Regions from separate parts of the Bacillus songklensis genome, predicted to be linked through region 1. Evidence: riboswitches for the same ligand, from Rfam matches in the RefSeq annotation. Region 1 holds a riboswitch; each other region holds the start of a gene.
What was found. Region 1 has a riboswitch for cyclic di-GMP ahead of ACFOU2_RS01980 (diguanylate cyclase domain-containing protein). Riboswitches for the same ligand answer to the same signal wherever they lie in the genome.
Positions count from the first base shown of each region.

Region 2: linked by a shared signal. The riboswitch ahead of ACFOU2_RS16380 (sodium-dependent transporter) and the one ahead of ACFOU2_RS01980 (diguanylate cyclase domain-containing protein) in region 1 are both predicted to bind cyclic di-GMP.
Region 3: linked by a shared signal. The riboswitch ahead of ACFOU2_RS10120 (PAS domain-containing protein) and the one ahead of ACFOU2_RS01980 (diguanylate cyclase domain-containing protein) in region 1 are both predicted to bind cyclic di-GMP.
Region 4: linked by a shared signal. The riboswitch ahead of ACFOU2_RS12885 (anti-repressor SinI family protein) and the one ahead of ACFOU2_RS01980 (diguanylate cyclase domain-containing protein) in region 1 are both predicted to bind cyclic di-GMP.

Region 1 is NZ_JBHRZT010000009.1:62-5,528, forward strand. Features, by position in the region: partial or broken gene ACFOU2_RS01975 (hypothetical protein) at 1-445, shown strand, start outside; cyclic di-GMP riboswitch class I at 1,040-1,122, shown strand; gene ACFOU2_RS01980 (diguanylate cyclase domain-containing protein) at 1,106-2,221, shown strand; gene ACFOU2_RS01985 (YppG family protein) at 3,216-3,416, shown strand; gene ACFOU2_RS01990 (hypothetical protein) at 3,472-3,672, opposite strand; gene ACFOU2_RS01995 (YjcZ family sporulation protein) at 3,845-3,943, opposite strand; gene ACFOU2_RS02000 (YjcZ family sporulation protein) at 4,188-4,328, opposite strand; gene ACFOU2_RS02005 (YjcZ family sporulation protein) at 4,812-4,919, opposite strand; gene ACFOU2_RS02010 (hypothetical protein) at 5,308-5,467, shown strand, end outside.
Region 2 is NZ_JBHRZT010000067.1:232,964-238,430, forward strand. Features, by position in the region: partial or broken gene ACFOU2_RS16375 (IS630 family transposase) at 1-646, opposite strand, end outside; cyclic di-GMP riboswitch class I at 863-949, shown strand; gene ACFOU2_RS16380 (sodium-dependent transporter) at 1,112-2,479, shown strand; gene ACFOU2_RS16385 (pyridoxal phosphate-dependent decarboxylase family protein) at 2,529-4,160, shown strand; gene ACFOU2_RS16390 (methyl-accepting chemotaxis protein) at 4,424-5,467, opposite strand, start outside.
Region 3 is NZ_JBHRZT010000043.1:93,362-98,828, reverse strand. Features, by position in the region: gene ACFOU2_RS10125 (putative bifunctional diguanylate cyclase/phosphodiesterase) at 1-1,166, shown strand, start outside; cyclic di-GMP riboswitch class I at 1,442-1,526, shown strand; gene ACFOU2_RS10120 (PAS domain-containing protein) at 1,540-2,640, shown strand; gene ACFOU2_RS10115 (diguanylate cyclase domain-containing protein) at 2,606-3,226, shown strand; gene ACFOU2_RS10110 (cation:proton antiporter) at 3,439-4,596, shown strand; gene ACFOU2_RS10105 (IMEF encapsulin system ferritin-like cargo protein) at 4,921-5,467, shown strand, end outside.
Region 4 is NZ_JBHRZT010000052.1:311,704-317,170, forward strand. Features, by position in the region: gene ACFOU2_RS12865 (YkvS family protein) at 283-471, shown strand; gene ACFOU2_RS12870 (DedA family protein) at 719-1,306, opposite strand; gene ACFOU2_RS12875 (magnesium transporter CorA family protein) at 1,439-2,377, opposite strand; gene ACFOU2_RS12880 (helix-turn-helix domain-containing protein) at 2,784-3,122, opposite strand; gene ACFOU2_RS12885 (anti-repressor SinI family protein) at 3,221-3,349, opposite strand; cyclic di-GMP riboswitch class I at 3,378-3,468, opposite strand; gene ACFOU2_RS12890 (hypothetical protein) at 3,939-4,145, shown strand; gene ACFOU2_RS12895 (oxidoreductase) at 4,250-4,930, opposite strand; partial or broken gene queF (preQ(1) synthase) at 5,116-5,454, opposite strand.

The DNA.
Region 1 (5,467 bases):
TGCGGATATACTGCGCTTCATTGCGGAAGGGTTCAACCGTAATCTAACCGCAGTGGAGATTGAGGAAGGTCTAAGCCTTATGGCTGTAAGGAATATAGAAATTGAGGAAGAAACCGCAGTGACAACCGCAGTAGCGCAGCAGCAGTCTAATCAACAGGCGATTTCTGTTCAGGTGGAGGTGGGTGAACAGTTCCAAGAACTTATGAAGCAAACCCAGGTTGCTATGCAGATAATGGCTCAACAAAAAGAAGAAATTATGGAGCTGCGGAAGGCTGTTGCGGAACTGCGGAACCAGCAAGATAAGCAAAAAGAGTATATCGATTATCGATTAGAAAAGCGTGATGGTGAGTTAGTGAACGCGATGAAAGAGATGATGGAAATGAAAAAACAAGTTGCTGTACTTGAGGAACAGAAGGGCCAAAAGAAATGGTGGAGGTTTTGGTGACTCCTATTTGGGTGAGCTTGGAGGGAGGAAAAGAGGGAGAGAACAGGCTATAAGGCGGCTTGTTTTTCGTGCTATGCTGTTGGTTCGACCGAGACAGAGGGGAAAATCCTATTTGGTATGAGTTCTCGGTCGGCGTCAGCCAGGTAGCACGAAAAATTTTTAAAATCAAGGGCGACCGGAGGGAGTTCATATACCCTTGATTTTGAAAACCAATTCAGTTATTTAGGTTACAAAAGTAAGATAAATAATTGAAAATAGATCTGTAAATTATACTGTAAATAAAAGAGAACACTTTTTCTAATTTATTTACGGTGTTTTTGCGCTTAAAATCCCCCGATGCTTGCGAATACGGTTCTTTTAAGAATTCCGCAAACAACAGAAGACCTCACCCCATCCTCTTATAAGGATGGGGTGAGGTCTTCTGTTACTGCATTTAAAAGGAGCCTTGGTAAGGAGGCGAGGGATAGTGAAAAGACGATGACAAGTTATCTTTTCGACCTGATGGAGTAGGATAACACAATAACAGATATATTAATAATCTTTAGTTGTCGTTTTTTGTCGAATAGTGTAAAATTGCTAGGCTGAAACTACATCCACGAAAAATGGCAAACTTATCGAAAGATAAGGACGCAAAGCTACAGGTCTAAGGCAATTGCTATGATGGCTGAGCTGCCGAAAGGAGAAGTTAATAAAATGAAGTTAAATCATAAAATCAGAATGAGTCTGATTTTTATGTTATTTACTATTGCTGTTTATTATAAGGATGAATCAATTCTTAAACTGCTTGGGTTACATATTAATGGTGTGGAGGAAGAGATCTTTGATGATATAACCTTATTTATTTTGCTCTTACTCTTCTTTAATGTTTTTTTCTTGCAAGAAAAGGTATCGAAGTATCTTCAGAAGAGCCGCGAGCAATACCGATGTTTAATTGGACATTCTGCTCAGCCAATATTTGTCCGTTCTGAAGGTGAATTTATCTTTGTCAATCGTGCTTGTGCTAATCTTTTAGGAGCTTCTCATTTTCAAGAACTCCTTGAGAAGCCCTGGATGGATATTATTCATCCCGATTCTATAGAAACTGTAAAAGAAGTATTATTGAGACAACAGAAAGACAAGGACGAAGTTTCAAAGTATGAACTGAAAGTAATTAGATTTGATGGAAAAATCATTCATGTCGAGGTTATTTCGACTCCTATTGAGTACATGGGAAAAGATGCAAGAGAATTAGTTGTACTGGACATAACTCAAAGGAAACAACATGAAGAACTCATGAATCATTTAATCTACCATGATCAATTGACTGGTTTGCCGAATCGGCGATTTTTTCAAGAAACCTTGAATCAGAAATTAGATCAGTTTAAAAGTGAGAAACTTTTAGCTGTTATGTTTATCGATTTAGACGGTTTCAAAAATGTAAATGATACTTTCGGTCATGAAATAGGCGATCAATTGCTACAAGAGGTGGCCAAACGTTTAAATAATTCTGTTCGTGACAGGGATATGGCTGCACGATTGGCAGGTGATGAATTTACAGTAATACTGCCTGAAATTACACGAGAAGACGTTGTTCAAGTTGCCGAAAGAGTATTAGAAGAATTGCGATTACCTGTTATCTTGAAAAAAAATTCGGTAAAAGTTACGTCAAGTATCGGAATCGTTTTTTATCCCCATCATGGGGATAATGTAGAAACCTTATTGAAACATGCTGATCAAGCTATGTATCAAGCTAAAAAGCAAGGGAAAAACAATTATCTAATTTATACTGGTGAGTAGATTCTTTTTTCATAAAAGGTTTAGAGTTTTAGAAAATGTTATTTTGATAAATTTGTTTTTAATATATGTATTAGAGATTGCATAAAACCACCCCTTTTTATACAGCTGCCAGGCTTCTTGAGAAGCTGAAAACGTTGATTCATCAACGATGTATAAAAAGATGCATAAATAATAAAAATAGACAAGCCAAAACCCCTTGGGCGCCAAGGGGTTTGTTTTGGTGCAGGTTCCGGTAAGAATGGTTATGTAAACTAAAAATGTATGGGATATACATGAGAGAAAACGAAAAAACTACCTCGAGGATCAAGAGGTAGTTTTTTCATAGATTAGGTATAGAACTAAGGATTTTGTTACCGGGTGATGTCTCGCGGCGTCTTTTGTATTTTGTTCAAGGTGTTTGGATGTTATTCCCTTTATTTGTTTTGTGATAAGAAATCATGATAAAAATGCATTTATAAGGAGCAAACTAAGTAATGTTGAAAATTCTCCGTAGCTTTACACTTTTTTATCTTTTAAAAAAAGAGGACTAGTTCTAGTCCTCTTTACAAATTCGACTTTTGAAAAGATCTATAACTAATGGAATGGAATGGCACTTTATTTCTTTATTTAGCGGCATAAAGGGCTCTAACGAAGGTGGAGGTGCTTTTTTTACCTAGCCGCAGTTATAATATGTTGTCTGGAATTAAATTGAAGATTGTATATGATATTTTTTTCAATACAACATGATAATTATCATGTTGTATTGAAAAAAATACCTAATAAAAAGCGAACTTCTTGTTTATGAAGGAGGTTCGCTTTTTATTAGGTAAATATGTATTCAATCACATACATAAATTTATGTATGATTGCTTTTTTATGTATAGGAATAGTAATTATGTGTTTTTAGGGATATGTACCTTTCCTTAAAGGTTCAACTTTTCATATATCTATTAGAGAAGAGATATGTAACTCAAAGGAGGTTTTGAATTTGCTGCCTAGAAGACCACAACGACCCATGCACCCCTTTTTTTCTCCTAGCCCATTACGACGCCCCCCAATAAAGCAAAATAAGCAAGATTTCATGTCTCATTTTCGTACATCAGAAGGAAATTTAGATTTTATAAAGATTGCAGGAACGGCTCAACAAGCTAAGAAAATGTTTGATCAAGTAAGTCCTCTAGTAAGTCCTCTAATTACAAAATTTCTTAAAAAATAGCCTATTATAAAAACAGAAAGAAACCTACAAAAAAGTAGGTTTCTTTATTTAGCTTTTAGAAAATGCGTCGTCTTCTGAATCTTAAAAGGAAAAGAGCTGCAATTAAGAAGAAGGGGATAAATCTTCTTCCAAAGCGGGTACGAAGCATCATTCCTCCAGGAGGTGGGTCCCCGTCTATAATTCCTCTATAAACTCGTCCATAATGATCCATAACCTCAACAGGCTCTCCTTGATATCTTCGAACTAAATGCTCCACGTTATTCCTCCTTTCTGACACAAGATATGATTTTGAAATGAGAGGTACATGATCTTCATCAATGTTTGTGAAAATAGATATTTTAAGACAAAGGAAAGATCATTTAAATCTGCCCTTTGTCTTCTCAATAAGCGAAACGAAATCAACTGTTCCCATTAGATGATGTGAGGAATTAATAACCGCCAAATCCTGTACAAGAACATCCTACAATGACAAGTAAGACGAATAAGACAACAATTAACGCAAAAGCAGTGCGAATTCCATCGCTCATATTTAACACCTCCTATGGAGTATGAAGGGATTGCAGACATACAATCCCTACTTTTACATTATGTTTTCAAGAAATAGTTGGATTGGACAAACTCATTAGCTGAGGGAAAAAATCAACATTTTTAAGTAATATGTCAAATTAAAATAGACTATCCACTATCTTTATTTTTGTAGGGAGTAGTCTATTTTTTATGAAAATCAATTGTTAAAGCCTATAAAATTGATTGTTTTCGTTAATTCAACCACTAATAACCCATACCCATGCATACACAACCTACGATAATGAGGAGAATGAATAAAACAACAATTAACGCAAAACCGCCGCCATAGCTAGGAGCGGTAGTTGCAGGTGCTGTATAACCATAACCACCACAACCAAAGCCCATACTTGTTCACCTCCTATTGAGTAGTAAGGGATTGCTAAATTACGATTCATACTTTTACGTTATGTTCTCAAGAAAGAATTGGATTGGACAGACTCACTAATAGACAAGAAAATTCAATATTTTTCCAACTAATGCTATTAGAGTGCAGTTCTAATCATTTTTAAATTCAACAAAGACTAAAAGCGCATGTTATAACATGCGCTTTTAGCCAAGACAAAGAAGGTGTGTATGTCCGGTGGAGGATATTCAGGAGACTTTTGTCTCTCATGTTGTAAGATATGCAAAATATCATAAAAGGTAATGGACAAGTGTTGATATGAACGTGGAATTTTTAGCAATGAATTATTATTTGATCTACCCCCACTTAGCAAGTCTGGAAGCGAGGGTCTTCTCGTCGATTATGATAAAAAGGACAGATTGAGTAATCTGTCCTTAGCGAAACCGACTATTATGAATAGTTAAGTGGTAAATTCAAAGTAACTTTTAATATCCACCATAGGACATACAGGAACATCCCACGATGATAAGTAAGACGAATAATATAACGATTAAAGCAAACCCAGAACCGTAACCGTAACTTCCATCACTCATTATTTGCCCTTCTCCCTTCTATTGCTTATTGGGAAATTGATAAGCATTCAATACTCAGTACTAAATTATGTTTTTAAAAAATATTTGTATAGGACAACTTAATCAAATCATTGAGCAATCACGAAATTTACATATTTACCCAATTGGTGATTTTGGTTATAGCTATAACCAATGTAACATGAATAACATTTTGTTACGTTCGAAAATCTTTTATATAAACCAATACAATATTGAAAACTTTTATTTTCCTTCTGTTATTCTAAATGCTTAAAATTCTACAAACATCTCGACCATTGTCCATTTCACCTACACTTTAAACCGCATACCCTATCAAGAGAAGCTGTAAGTAATTTTTCCATTTATCTTTTATGGAAGGGAGTTGTAAAAATTGCCTAGAGATTATTACCATTTATGCTGTAAATATAAAGGAAGGCCAGTTGAATTAAAGGACAAATTAGGTAATGTTCATAGAGGTATGATAGAAAGAGTTACACCAACACATGTATATGTAAGACCATATCAACCTTATGGGCCAAGAAACCTTAGAG
Region 2 (5,467 bases), on a different contig from region 1:
GACACCTTGATGCTTTCCGTAAGTGGGAATGATTCGCTGCTTCCCTTTTAAAAACCATGTATGCCCGAGAGCTTGATAATCGCGGATCATGGACTCGTCCTGAAACAGAAGATGATCGATTTCCTCATTCAGAAGTTTTTTTATAGGCAGGAAAGATCTCTTCTACAAACTCTTTTTGTTTTACCGGGTCAGCTGTTGCCAGCGTATAAGTGGGTTTCGTATAACGGAGACCTAAATCATACAAAAGTCGGGATACCCCACGAAGAGTATAGGTTTGGTTCCATTCTCTTTTGATAAAAGAAGCGATGATCGCCAAGGTCCAATTATGTTTAGCTGGAAAACCAACATCGACTGGCAGTTTGGTTGTGATGACTTGAATTAATTCCTGTTCTTGTTCAGGGGTTAATTTACGAGGTGCCCCCGGTGATTGTCCCATGATTAAGCCGTCCAGCCCTTTTTCCTCATAGGCATTCACATAATTATAGATGGTTTTTTCAGAACGACCGATCATGTTCGTGATTTCTTTTTTAGAATAGCCCTGTAAGTAGAAGTAGATGGTTTGATAACGTTTATACATTCGTTTATCTTTCGTGGTTTTCATCGATGCAAGCAGGGTTTGAATTTCATGTTGACGTGAATCAGTCATGGGATTTCTCTCCGTTCATTGGTAAATGTTATACGTATACTTCGACGGAGATGGGCTGTAATCCTTTAATTCAACTTATATAGTAAATATTTTTGCACCAAAAATAAATTTTTATAGAACTATATTTACAAGTTAAAATAAAGGAGTTAATATATCACAGGTATAAATTACTAGTAAATAAAACCTATTTAATTACGATGTTAAAGATAGAAACACCTTCGATAATGGCAAACTTGTCGAAAGATAAGGACGCAAAGCTACGGGTCTAAGGCTTATTTTGGCTAGGATCGCCGGGTTACCGAAAAGGATTGGATATATAAGATAAGAGGGTAATTTTCAGTTTAGTAACATACCCCTTTGTTTATATATGCCCACCAATCTTTTTGGTGGGGTTTTTTAATATCAAAATTAAATTTTTATTATTATAATCTTTCAGTCATCTAAGAACAGAAAGGAATGTAAAAAATGTCACAACAAGAACAATGGAAATCAAAACTAGGATTTATTTTAGCAGCTGCTGGTTCGGCTATTGGATTAGGGGCCATTTGGAAATTTCCGTATGTAGCTGGTACGAGTGGTGGGGGAGCGTTTTTTCTTGTATTTTTACTTTTCACTCTATTATTAGGTTATCCGCTTTTAGTAGGTGAATTCGTAATTGGTCGCCGCTCGCAAAGTGACGCTATTACGACATATAAAAAATTAGCACCCAATACATTATGGCATATAACAGGAAAAATAGGTGTATTTTCTTGTTTCTTAGTTTTATCATTCTATAGTGTGATAGGTGGATGGATTATCCTTTATTTAATTAAAGCATCCACTGGTAGTTTAAATGGACTATCACAAGCTGAGTATGGTCAGCTATTCGGAATAATTATCGCTGATCCTGTATCTACACTGTTAGGACAATTAGTTTTTCTTTTGATAACGATTATTGTTGTAGCAAAGGGGATTCAACAAGGGATAGAGAAAGCAAGTAAAATTATGATGCCTGCTTTATTTATTCTTTTTATTATTCTAGTAATTCGTTCATTAAGTCTAAACGGAGCAATGGAAGGAGTTAAATTTCTTCTAGTACCAGACTTTACGGAAATGACTTCTGAAAGTATTCTCTTTGCTTTAGGTCAAGCATTTTTTTCACTTTCTTTAGGAGTTTCTGTAATGGTAACTTATAGTTCTTATCTTCCTAAAACACAGGACTTACCTAAATCGGCTTTATCAATTGTTATTATGAACCTTTTGATAGCTCTGTTAGCGGGATTAGCTATTTTTCCGGGAGTATTCTCTTTTGGTTTAGAGGTAGATGCAGGACCAGTTTTAATCTTTTCGGTCTTACCGGCAGTATTTACTCAAATGCCATTTGGAATTGTTTTCTTTATTGCTTTCTTAGTATTATTTTTATTCGCAGCATTAACTTCTGCCTTCTCTATGATAGAAATTGCAGTATCTGCTTTAACGAAAAATACAAATGAAAATCGCAAGAAATACACTTGGATAATCGGAGGATTAATCTTTATTGTAGGAATTCCTTCATGTTTATCTTATGGGGTAATGGCTGATTTTAAAATAGTTGATAAGACATTTTTTGACTTGGTAGACTTCGCTGTAAGTAATGTTTTAATGCCTTTAGGAGCGTTGGCTATTTCTATATTTGTTACCACTAAGGTTTCAAAAACCGGCTTATTAGAAGAATTACAGCAAGGTTCGAAAGTGGGGAAAGTGTTCTTTAATATATGGTTTTATTTACTGAAATACGTTACACCGATTGCTATAACTGTCGTTTTTCTAGATGTATTAGGTGCATTAGAATGGATAGTAAGCTTTATTAAATAATACGTAAAAAAATAAGCATTGAAATTTGGAGGATTATCAAATGACAACAATGAATCAACTTCAACAATTATTCCCTAGTGCTGATGGAAATGTGGAACAAAGAGAAAAAATATTAGGATACATAAACACTATTTTCACTAATATTGATGAATTAAAAGACCCCTCAAAATTAACTTTGGGGCAAATGCCTAATTATACTAAAGATTATTATAATCGTATTATCGAAGAGTCAAATGTACCGAGAAAAGGGTTACCGATGGAAGTTACAATTACGGAACTAATCGATCTTGCAAAAGGACAACGATTTGTTAATAGTAACTATGTAGCAAATGCAGCTCCGCTACCGAATATAGCTAGTATTTTAGGGAACTTAGTAATGGTTCTGTTAAATGGGAATGCCCTTTGGGATGTTGAAGGCTCAGGTGCAGCTAAAGCGGAAATTATGGTGACTAGTATGTTATCCAAAATTGTAGGGTATGACCAAAATACAAGTGCTGGATATACAACATGGGGAGGACAAGGAGCGGTCTTTAATTCATTACGACTTGCGGTTGCTCGTCAATTTCCGGAATCAAATAAAGAAGGGGTTCCTAACAACATATTTTGTTTCTGTTCCGAATTATCTCATTACAGTCTTTATAAATCAGTGGAAGCAACAGGTATAGGTGTAAACAACATGATTCGTGTGGAGGTAAATGATGACCATTCCATGAATTTAGAAGATCTGAAAATGAAAATGGAGAAAGTTATTTCTGAAGGTGGAATACCGGCGTATATCCTTGCGACTATGGGAACAACAGACACCTTTGGAATTGATGATATTAAAGGTATTAAAGCTATCACAAGTGAATTAGAGCAAAAATATAATTTAAAGCCTATTTACGTCCATGCTGACTCTGCGATGGGTGGTATGTACACATTCTTTAATGAATATGACTTTGCGAATAATCCATTACATTTAGAAGATAGTGTTTCTTCAGTATTGAAAAGATACCAACAAAAATTCCAAAGTATACATTTGGCTGATAGTATGGTCTTTGATTTTCACAAGTTAGGTCAGACACCTTATATAACAAGTTTATTCCTAGTGAAAAACAAGGAAGATTTAAGATATATAGACTTAGATGCTTCCGAAACGCCTTATGTGGGTAATAGAGGATATGGAAGTTATCATACAAGCTACACGTTAGAATGTTCTCGTATGGGCAGTGCGATTTCTATCTATGCTTCACTACTATCAATGGGAATTGAAGGCTATCAGTCACTATTGGCTAATTATATTCGTGTTAATATAGCTTTTAGAGAATCTCTACTGAGAGAATTCAAAAATGTAGCAGTTACAAACGAAGTATCTCCAGTTACAACCTTTAGATTTTATCCAAATGAAGTTCTTTGGAAAGAAGAACTAGGGGGTAAATTAACAAGAGATGAAGTAGTTGAGATTAATGAATATAATGGTGAATTTGCTGAATTAATCGGCGTAGAAAGAGAAAGGGTTTACTTTGGTAATACCTCAAAACAAAGATTAATTCATGTTCGTGATGGGGATAAAAGATTACCTGTTTATGTACATAAATTTTTCTCCATTTCACCATATACCACAATCGAAGAAGTGGACAGATACATTAGCTTTTTGAAAGAACACATGAATGTTCATCAAAAATCTCTAGTTCTTGTTTGATTTTGTTTATAGAAATAGCATAAGAGGGAGCACAAAAGCGACAGGTTTACTTTGTCGCTTTTTGTTGTTTATACACTGAAATGTTAGTAATCCAACTCCGATTGAAAAAGTGATTATACCTATTCCTAATGTCCATGTATTGATGCAACGGAATAAAACAACACTTCATTGGGATCCTCTTGTAATAAATGGAGAAAAGATTAATCAATATGTGTTCAAAGAAAGCAGAAAAACCGATAGGAATTATTCCTATCGGTTTTTTATTATGCTTTGAATTTAGTAATCATTGATTGTAATTCGTGTGCTAACTCATTTAATTCTCTTGATGCTTTAGATAATTGGTTGACAGATTCTAATTGCTGCCCAGTACGATCTTCAATTTCGTGAGTGAAGTTTGAGTTATTCTGTGCAATCGCTTCAAGGTCTCTGACAGAAGCGGTTACTTCTTCTGTTCCAGCGGAAATTTCTTGAGATGCAGCCGAAACTCCTTCGATTTGAGTAGAAATTTGGTCTGTAATCTCTTTAATCTTAAAGAAAAGTTCTCCGGTTGTTTGAGCAATCTTCGTTCCTTTTTCTGCCTCTGTTGTACCAATTTCCATGGAAGATACAGCGTTATTTGTTTCATTTTGGATTTCTTCAATGATTTTTGAAATCTTCTCTGTAGATTTGTTGGACTCTTCCGCTAACTTTCTAACCTCTTGTGCTACAACCGCAAATCCTTTACCGTGTTCGCCGGCGCGAGCGGCTTCAATTGCTGCATTAAGAGCTAATAAGTTCGTTTGGCTAGAGATACCTGTAATCACTTCAAGGATACTAGAAATTTCGTCGGAACGCTTCTTTAATGAGCTGATGATATTGCTTGATTGTTTAACGGTATCGTTAATGATTCCCATTTGTGAAACCACTTCACTGATTGCATCTAGGCCTTCCATAGCATAATCTTCCATACGTTTAGATACTACGGAAACATCTTGAGCAGAATGTGCGATAGAATTTATTTCAGCCGCAATTTGTTCAATGGCTCCTGCTGATTCTGTGACTGATACTTCTTGTGCTTGAATTCCAGCTGTCATTTGTTTAATGTTGTCACTGATTTTTACAGAGTGGTCTTTCGATTGTTCAGTAACAATTGTTACTAATTCGGATGATTGTAATACAGTATCAGAGGTTTCTCTGATTTTCACAATCATAGATTTTAATTCAGATGCCATTTCATTGAATGCTTCATTAATTTTACCTAAATCATCTTCTCTTGTAGGAAGTTTAATATCAAGATTTCCGTTTCTCATTTCGTTAATTCCATTGAA
Region 3 (5,467 bases), on a different contig from region 1:
GGTTTAAGACCATTAATGACACGATGGGACATGCGATGGGGGACATGCTATTAAAGCAGGTGACGAAAAGACTCAACCAATCTGTCCGTGAGGAAGATATTGTGGCCCGGCAAGGAGGGGACGAGTTTATTATTTTGTTCGAAAATGTAGATTACACTCAAATTGTCGAAGTTGCCGAACGCATCCTTTATGGGTTTTCTAGTCCATTTTTATTGGGGAATGAATTTTTCTACACTTCTCCAAGTATTGGGATTAGCTTATATCCGGTAGATGGCACTGATGCGGAAACGTTGGTGAAAGCTGCCGACCAGGCGATGTATAGTGCTAAAGAACGAGGAAAAAATACGTTTCATTTTTATACAGCTGATTCCCATAAAAACCATTATAGAAAAATGAGATTAGAACAGGGGCTACGCAAAGCGATTGATTGTAACGAGTTGATCCTTCATTACCAACCCCAAGTGAATATACGAACAGGTGAAATCACCGGAGTGGAAGCTTTAATAAGATGGAACCATCCAGAATTAGGACTGATTTCACCGATGGAGTTTATTCCATTGGCAGAGGAATACGGCATGATTATCCCGATAGGAAACTGGGTTCTTGAAACGGCATGCAAACAAAGCCAATTATGGCGCCAAGAAGGAATGCCGTCTTTACGCATGGCTGTTAATATTTCGGTTGCCCAGTTTAAATCTCCGTATTTTACCAGAAAGGTAAAACGAATTTTAGAGGAAACAGGGATGGATCCCCGATTGCTTGAGTTGGAAATTACGGAATCAATCATGCAAGATATAAAAGAATCTACCTATATCATTAATGAACTAAGAGCATTGGGAGTGAATGTTTCCATCGATGACTTTGGAACAGGCTACTCTTCGTTAAGTGTTCTGAACCATTTACCCGTTAATAAGATAAAGATTGATCGATCTTTTATAAAAGACGTCACTAGCCAACCCCATACAACCTCCATTGTACAAAAGATTATTGAAATGGGGAAAGATTTAAGTTTTTTAATTATTGCGGAAGGAGTGGAAACGGAGCAGCAAGTGTCCTTTTTGCAAGGAATTCACTGTGATGAAGCTCAAGGCTACTTCTTTAGTCCGCCATTGCCAGCTCATGAAATGGAGCAGATGCTTAAAAAACCTGCCTTATTAAATTGTTAAAGAAAAGGTTCTGGTTCAAACCTCCAATGTTGTCAAAATACGCATAAAAATATAGTGTAAATACCGAACGTTATAGATGGTTTTCATCGTAAAAGTTCACCATAAAGGATTTAACTGCGAATAAAACGGACGCATTTATTAGTTAATGTTCATTTAGATTTTGCTATCTGATTCTTTTTGCACCAGAACCACATTGATATTTACTTTTAGGTAGAATTGGGATGAAAAAAGTTATTTCAATCCATGAATTAGGTATGCTAAGGCGAAGAATACCTACCGAAAAATGGCAAACCTGAACGAAAGTCAGGGACGCAAAGCCACAGGTCTAAGGCGAATTATTATGAAAGCTGGGTTGCCGAAGGAGAAAATAAAAATGAATTTGTTATTGAGTGAATCATCCATTGAAGTCTATAAATCTATCATTGAATATCATCCTGATGCGATTTTTGTTCTCTCCGTGGATGGAAAAGTCATGGAAGTGAATCAAGTGGTAACAAAGATATTTGGATACTCGCAGGAAGAAGTTCAAGGAATCCATTATCAAGATATCATCGTTCCTGAACATGTAGAAGCAACCAATCGGTATTTTGCACAAACGTTACAAGGAACTCCTTGTGAGTATGAAACGCAGGCTATTCATAAAAGTGGAGAAATTATCGATTTGCAGGTAAAGAACGTACCTTTGATGGTCAGCGGTGAAATTGTCGGTATTTTTGGTGTGGCGAAAGACGTGACAGAGCTGCATAAAACAAAAGCATCTTTAAACCAGATGGAAGAAAGGGTAAAAGCCCTTTTCAACTCCACTGGTGATGCTATCGACATCTTGGATTTGGATGGGAATGTCCTGGATGTAAACCCTGCATTTGAAGAAATCTATGGATGGAAACGTGAGGAGTTAATTGGAAATCGATTACCCATTATCCCCTCCTATCGGTTCTCTCAACAAGACGACATGGTGGAACAAGTGAAATTAGGTAAACATATCAAAGGATTTGAAACGACTTGTATCAAAAAGGATGGGACACCCGTTGAGGTGAGCTTAACCCTCTCCCCGATTCGAGATGCGAACGGGAACATTGTGGGAATTTCGGGTATTACCAGAGATATTACCAAACAAAAACAATTGGAACTATCATTAAAAGAAAGTGAAGAGCGTTATCGAAGATTAGTAGAACTGTCTCCTGAACCCATCATCGTTTATCAAAATGGACGAATCCAATATGCCAATCCATCTTGTATCAAACTGATAGGAGTATCGTCATTAGAAGAGTTGATAGGTAAATCCATTATGGATTATTTTCATCCTGATTCCGTTCGTTTGATTGAACATCGAATCAAGCAAGTAGAAAGAATAGGCATGGTTGTTGCTCCTACGGAAGAAAAATTAGTACGTTTGGATGGGACTGTGATTGATTTAGAAGTAACAGGAATCACCATGGATATGGTTCGAGGCGAAAGCAACTCCTGTTTTTGATGAAGAAGGTGATTTTAAGCATTTTCTTGTGGTATCAAGAGAAATTACAGAAAGAAAAATGTATGAAGAAAAACTAACCCACATGGCGTATCATGATGCGTTGACGGGTTTACCGAATCGGAGACTATTTAAAGAACGATTGAAACAATCCATCAAAGAGGCAGAGCGATATAGGCGTAAGATGGCAGTCATGTATATGGATATGGATATGGATAACTTCAAAGACATCAATGATACCTTGGGTCACGATGTAGGGGATGAACTTCTCGAGCAATTCTCCAAGAGGATACAAAGTTGTCTTCGAGAAAGCGATACCTTTGCACGACAAGGTGGAGATGAATTTACTATCCTTCTTCCTAATATTCAGGGAGAGGAGGAGGATTTACAAATAGCTGAACGAATTCTTACATCTCTTCAGGAACCTTGGAACCTTGGAGAATATAGCTTCCAAACCACTTCCAGTATCGGAATTGCCTTTTATCCTAAAGATGGAATTACAAAGAATGAACTGATGAAATATGCGGATATCGCTTTATACGAAGCGAAGAAGAATGGAAGAAACAATTTTAAAACTTATAAATTATAATGAGTAGATAGTAAAACTATAATAAAATGAAACCTTTTAGACTTTTAATCGTATATAAAATAAGAAATAAACAGATGCCTTATCATATCGAGAATCATTTTACTTTTTGGAGGAGCCTGTCACCAAGGGATACGTATGTCCTTATGGTGACAGGCTCTTTTTTCATTTTTTAGCTTGAAACACATTATAAAATAGAGAAAGGTGGTATTTAGGTGTTAATACTTCAATTAGCCATTATTTTAATTGCCTCTAAAATTGCAGGAGACATAAGCGTAAGATTGGGGCAGCCTTCAGTTCTTGGTAAACTTCTGATTGGAATTGTACTGGGACCGTCAGTTTTAGGATTGGTGACCGAGACAGAAACATTAACAGAATTTAGTCAAATCGGTGTCATACTTCTTATGTTTATTGCAGGACTAGAAACGGACATTGATGAATTTAAAAGGACTGGAAAAGCTTCCGCCTTTGTAGGTGTTGGGGGGATTATTGTTCCTCTTGTTTTAGGATATTTCGCTGGAATGATGTTGAACCTTACAGCTATACAGTCCTGGTTTTTAGGGTTATTACTTTCAGCTACCAGTGTAAGTATCTCTGTTCAAGCCCTTAAAGAGATGAATCAATTAAAATCCCGTGAAGGGGCAACCATTTTAGGGGCCGCCGTTATTGATGATGTTGTAGTCATCATTGCTTTGGCATTTTTAATGAGCCTAGCTGGCGGGGATGTCAATTTAGGCACGGTCGTATTAAAGAAAGTATTATTTTTTGCAGGAGCCATCCTTGTGGGGTGGAAAGTAGTCCCCTGGTTTTTGAAAAAATTTGCACCATTAAGAGTGACTGAATCTGTTATTTCCGCTGCTTTAATTATCTGTTTTGTTTATGCCTATCTAGCGGAATACACAGGGGTTGCTGCGATTATCGGAGCTTATATAGCAGGAGTAGCCATCAGTTTAACAGATTACAAACACGAAGTTTTCGAAAAGGTGGAAACGATCAGTTATTCTATTTTTGTTCCTGTATTCTTTACATCCATTGGTGTCGCTGCTCAGTTTAGTGGGATTACTAAAAATTTAGGCCTTATTGTTCTGTTAAGTATTTTAGCTATCCTTACGAAATTAATCGGTGCAGCAATCGGTGCCAAAGTGGCCGGATTCTCTTGGAATAGCTCGTTGGGGATAGGTTCAGCTATGGTGTCCCGTGGTGAAGTAGCATTAATTATCGCAGCTATTGGTTTAGAAACTAAGCTATTGAGCCAAGATATGTTTGCTGTTATTGTCGTAGTCATTCTTGTGACAACGATTGTAACTCCACCAATGATGAAATGGCTTTTTAAGTCAAAATCTAAAGTAGAAAATATAAAAAATGCTGGTTGACTAAATGAAGTCATTAAAAGGTAAGAAGGGAAAAGTTTAATTAATTTAGGGGAGAAAATGATATTGTACAATCAGCATAAGTTAACTAATAAAGCGGCAGCTAATCGCTGCCGCTTTATTAGTTAACATAACAATAGAGTAAGCCAATCTTCTTCACGTTTCCAATAGTTGTATCTTCCGGTTTTTAGTAAGGAGAAGAGTCAATCATAATCAAGCTTTAATCTTATATGTTTTGTTATTTTTGAGGTTTATATTCATTTTAATATGGAAAAGATGTTTAGGGAAAAGTTGACTCAAAAATAATAAAGATAGGAGGGGATTTTATTGATTGAAAATCTGATGAATGTTCAAGAAATTTTACTTCGATCCAAAGGTGCATTGAATACGTTTAAGGAAATTTTGGTTCCAACTATTGAACAAGCAAAAGATGAACATGAACGCTTATATTGGCACCATATTTATGAAGAGGAAGAGCATCGCTTCGATCGATTAGAGGCGTTATTGCCAAAGCTACATTCACAAATTCAAAATAAGTCAACTCTTTCTAAGGAAAATGGAGAATTCCTCCGTTTATTACAAGATATTAGCTTAGAAAAATTTGGTTTACATAATTTTTTGGAACATCTGGACTTGTCACTTTTTCACTACAAGGATACTGAGTATCAAGGAATAATTGAACCACTGAGAAACATGACTTCTACGGATTATCAAACATTAAAATATACATTTGAAGAATTAAACAAAGAATTGGACACGCCCGTTCACCTTGAAGCATCGGTACCTACAGATGAGAAAGAAAATATATCGAAAAGTCTAAAAATTGAGACTTATACCCAGGACAGTCAAACTCCTCCTCAACAAACTGTTTTTT
Region 4 (5,467 bases), on a different contig from region 1:
ATTGTCATGCAATTCACTCTGATTACTGTCAATATTTCATTACCCATCATTTACTACATAAAAGAAATACAAAAAATTGTTAAAAATCTCTTTACGATTTTGCAAAATTCGTGCAAACTGTTTACAAGAAGTCTCGGAAATGTAATTAGAAAAACTTGACTTTTTTAAAAGTAATAGTTTTTCATTTTTATTACAATACAATATTTTATGCAACCTTTGTCCGTTTTTCACGTATAAAGTATATAAAGAGGTTTCTGATTCGTGGGTAAAGGAGAGAGTAAGATGCAGCAGATTGCTGAAGTTGGAAATTTAATTGAATTTAAGGATGGTTTACAGGGGATTGTCGAAAAGGTAAATGAAAACTCTGTTATCGTGGATTTAACGTATATGGAAAATTACCATGAACTTGACTTAAATCAACGGACAGTTGTCAATCATAAAAACTATAAAATTATTGCTGACCGCGCCTAATCAAATCATGAAGGAAATCCTCAATTCGGAGTAAATGACCCTATCCGCTCCCTTCAAACGAAAACGCTTTAACATTTCTTGCTTCTAAAAAGGGGCTGACTCAGCAGTTTTCAGAGGATGATCATAATCTATTTTTTCTGCGATGACCCGTCACTGAAATCCGTGATTTTCTTGGATTTTTAATGACAGGTCATCGCAGGAGGGTGTCCCGAAAGTACGTTTTTGTACTTTTAGGACCCCCTCTTCATTATTTTCGTTTCAACAATTTAAAAGCTAAATAAACTAAAATAATGGCTACAGCCGCAAACCCAACAGGACGTGTATATGTAGCAGCAACGGTTTCAATGTCATGCCAGCGAGAACCGAGTTGTTCACCTAACATAAGAAAGAAAATGGACCACGGAATGATCGCTAGCGTCGTCAACATTGTAAAGCGGACAGCCGACATTTTGGCAATTCCGGCAGGTATCGATATGGCATGACGTACAACAGGAATGAAGCGGGCCGTAAAAATGACGCCTGTTCCGTATTTATCAAACCATTGCTCCGCCATGTCGATATGTTTTTTGCGAATGAGCACATATTTTCCGTATTTCTCTAGAAATGGACGACCACCGTAATAACCGGCCCAATATAAAAACAACTGTGCAATTACCCCGCCGATGGTTCCGGCTATCACTGCCCCCACAAACGTGATCGATCCCTGGGATACCATATACCCTCCGTAAGCCAGTACTATTTCACTAGGAATAATTTCAATCATTAATCCTAGGGCAATTCCAAAGTAACCTAAATCCGTCAGCCACATTAATATACTGTTGATAAATTCACCCATTTTCCTTTTGCTCAATCCCTTTCAGTTGAATATTCTTCATCTATTTTTATTATCTTTATGGCCAAAAAATACTTGTCTCTTTCTTTGGGAAGATTGAAACCACCTCTTTTGCAAGAGGTGGTTTCGGCTTATTTAGAAATACCTTTTCTTCCAAAAGATAAAAGCAGTTGCGCCCGATAAGCAGAAGGCAATGCATAATACAATAATAAAGGCATGCGGTGTATGCTCAAGCGGAAGCGCCACGTTCATACCAAAAAAACTTGCAACGATTGTCGGAAATGAAAGCACAATCGTAATAGATGTCAAAAATTTCATCACAATATTCAGGTTATTGGAAATGATCGACGCAAACGTGTCCATCATTCCTGTCAGGATATGGCTGTATGTGTCGGCCATCTCAATGGCCTGTGTAATTTCAATGATTGTGTCTTCCAACAAATGCTCGTCGTCTTCGTACATTCGCAAGTATTTTTGACGTAATATTTTATCAAGGACCACCTTGTTTGACTTTAAAGAGGTCGTAAAGTAAACTAAACTCTTTTCAATCGCTAAAAATGCATAAAGTTCTTTGTTTTTCATCGATTGATGCAATTCTTTTTCGATTTCGTTTGTTTTTCGGTTAATTTGCTTTAAATAGCGCAAATAATACATCGAAATGACATTTAAAATTTGCAGGGCAAAACGTGTCTTTTTATAGGTGAAAAACCCCCGGACTTTTCGGTTTAAAAAATGGTGTAAAATCGGATTATCTTCCAGGCAAACCGTCACGAAACAATCCGGTGTAATAATGATACCAAATGGAATGGTTTCATAAACAGAGGACTGGTTGCTGTCATATGAAATAGACGGATAGTCAACGATAATCAACACATTGCCGTCTTCCTCTTCGATCCTTGAACGCTCATCATCATCGAGCGGGTCTTTAATAAAGTCCAGCGGCAAATTCAAATGATTGGTAACACGTCGAATTTCTTCTTCCGTTGGTGAGATCATGCTCACCCAGGAGCCTTTCGTGATTTCCTCCTGCTCATGGAGCCTTCCATTTAAATCCGTTAAGTAAATGTTCAGCATGTGTCAAACCTCCTCCTTTTCAAAGAGAAAGTCAGCATACCTCTCTATCAAAGAAGCTGATACAGTTATCGGTAATCATACAATCTGATAAAAGTGACATCCTGACTCCCTCTATGTTCATACTTGGCCCAGGATCACTGGAATTTTGGCTACTCAACCGATATCAACTCCTCTTCTTTCATTTACTCACAACTTCTATCATAACGCTTATCCTTTCGTTTGTATACAGGGAAAAACAGCAATCGGGCTGCATTTTAAAAAAATTACAGAAGGTAAACAAAAGAAATCGTTTTTATTCTTTGTATTCAAAAACACCCATGATGTTTGTACAGAACATGGGCGTTTCTACTTATTTTAGTATGTTTTATCCTATAAAAAAGCAAAAGCGTTTATGCCCCCATAAACGCTACTTCCCTTTATCCTGTTTCAATTTCCACTTGTTAAACTCCAAAAATTGACGAAACTCTTCTTTGGATACGCCTGATTCCATCGCTTCGCGCACTAGGTTCGCCCATTCAGAATCAAGTTGTTCGTAGACGGACGAGGATTCTTCTTCGTTAATTAATGACTGGACAGAAATATCCAACACCGCTGAAATTTTTTCTAAAAACTGGACAGAAGGATTTGATTGAAGATTGCGTTCAATCGAGCTTAAATATGACTTTGCGACACCTGCTTTTTCTGCTAGTTCGGATAGTGATAACTGTTTTTGCAAACGTAATTGTTTAATACGTTGACCGATCATATTTACACCCTCTCTTTCTCTTACCTCCCTTATCATAACATACCAAATATGCCATCGTTAATAACATCCATGCAAAAACAAAAATTTTCCGACTACTCCTACCGGCTGTGGCTGGTGAGAAATGCTTTAATATCCTCTTCTGATATGCCGCTGTCCAATGCTTCTAAAACTAAATCAATCCATTCTTCATCCAATAGCACGTGTATTCTATTTTCCTTTGTAACCATGGTTTCCTCCTAAAATACATTTTGTATCTCAGGCAGCCCAGCCGTCATGATTGGGATCCTCCAACTTTAGACCCGTGACTTTGCGTCCTTATTTTTCAATAAGTATGCCCTTACTGAAGAAGATGAGATGATGATTACACAAATCCCTACAACGATGTTCCTGTGACATTAACACTATGAACATAAGTATAATGTAAACCAGTCCGAAATTATGTTGAAGGCTGTCAGTATTTTATTGAATTTTACAAATATTAAGAAACAATTTCCTACATAATTTTGATTATATCTTCATTTTTTGATAATCTGATCTTTTTGCTGTTGGGTAATAATACCTATTTTATAAAACAAAAAGGCATATTGTTGTACTTTTTGTTGAGAAGAAAGCCATTTCATTCGAAATACCCCCTTGTCTTTTTACTTTATTATATTTACTCTATTCAAAAATGTTTCTTCAAGGAAATAAAATCCGCTCTAATATGTCTAATAATCGACCATTGAACAATATATCGATTAATGAGACAATAAAAACAAGCATGGGAGCATCTCGGTCCTATGCCGAATATATTTTTAAAAGAAAGGAGCGGTTTCGGTGGAATTGGTGTTTCTTGTTTTATTTTTTTTCATCTTTTTAGCAACAGCCTTTGCAGGCGGTAAAAAGCGAAATCACCGCTCTTACAATTCTTCGAGTTCTTTTACTCCCTTTACATACGAAAAAGATAATGATAATGATTCCTCGTTCTCAAGCTGGAGCAATTCTGACAGCGGCGGCGGTGACAGCGGTGGCGGCGGCGATTAAGCCATCGCTTTAAGTATTTATAAGTTTCTAAACGTAGAAGTGGAATCTATACTTTCTTATCTAGTGAAAAAGGGTTCGTTTCAGCGGAAACGAACCCTTTTTTATTAGTTTGTGACGGCACCTTGACAGTTTCCGTAATAAATGACATCACTTTCGTGAACATGAACACCTGAACGTTCTTCAAGCGCTGCTTCCAGCATTGCTTTTGCTACGTTCTCTGCTTTGATTGGCTTGAATTTACGCCATTTCCCGATAAGACAAAGGGATATGCTTTTTAATACATATTCACCGATTTTCTCACCTAGACGAAACTCACTGCGCTGCCCAAGTAGTAAGGACGGGCGAAAGAAGTGAGTGGAACGAATGTACAAGTTACAAATATCTTCTTCCGTTTGACCTTTTACCTTATTGTAGAAGATCGGCGAACGAAGATCCGCACCGATTGCGGTAATCGTTAAAAAGTTGCGGGCCCTTTTCTTTTCGGCAAGCTTGGCAGCTGCCAGCGGATACTCATAGTCCACTTTTAAAAAGTTTGCTTTTGTTTTTGCTTTCTTCATCGTCGTTCCAAGACAGCAAAATACATCATCTACATTAAATTCATCTTCGTATTTATGGAGCTCATCAAAATTAATTTCAACTTGCCTCAGCTTTTCGTGCTGAATCAACAGCTTGTTGCGGACCAAAATCGTGACTTGGCTGTACACGTTGCTTTGAAGCAGCAAGCTGAGCAGCTCTCGACCGACAAGACCAGTTGCACCAAGCAAAACTGCCGATTTTTGCGACATGTTTTTCACCCTCTTAACTAAGTTGTCAAACCTGAAAACAGGTTATATTCTGCGACCCATTTTTCTTATCTGAATGAATGATGCCTAGTTCCGCGGGCTAAGCCCCCCAGCTGTTTCACTCTCTCCTATGACGTCCAAAGTTCCAACATCTTGTCCGCTTGAACAAGTTCATTCCATTTCTCTTATTATCGATTATCGATCTTTTCAGGATATAAATCATGATTCATTAGTCGATATTCTGCCATTTTTTCGTACTTTGTGCCAGGACGGCCGTAATTTACATACGGATCAATGGAAATACCGCCGCGCGGTGTGAATTTACCCCATACTTCAATATAACGGGGATCCATCGCTTCAATTAAATCGTTCATGATAATATTCATGCAGTCTTCATGGAAATCTCCATGATTTCGGAAACTAAATAAATATAATTTTAATGACTTGCTTTCCACCATCTTTTGGTCAGGGATGTAGCTGATGTAGATGGTTGCAAAGTCAGGCTGGCCGGTTTTTGGCAAACTGCTTTACTAAGCAGGT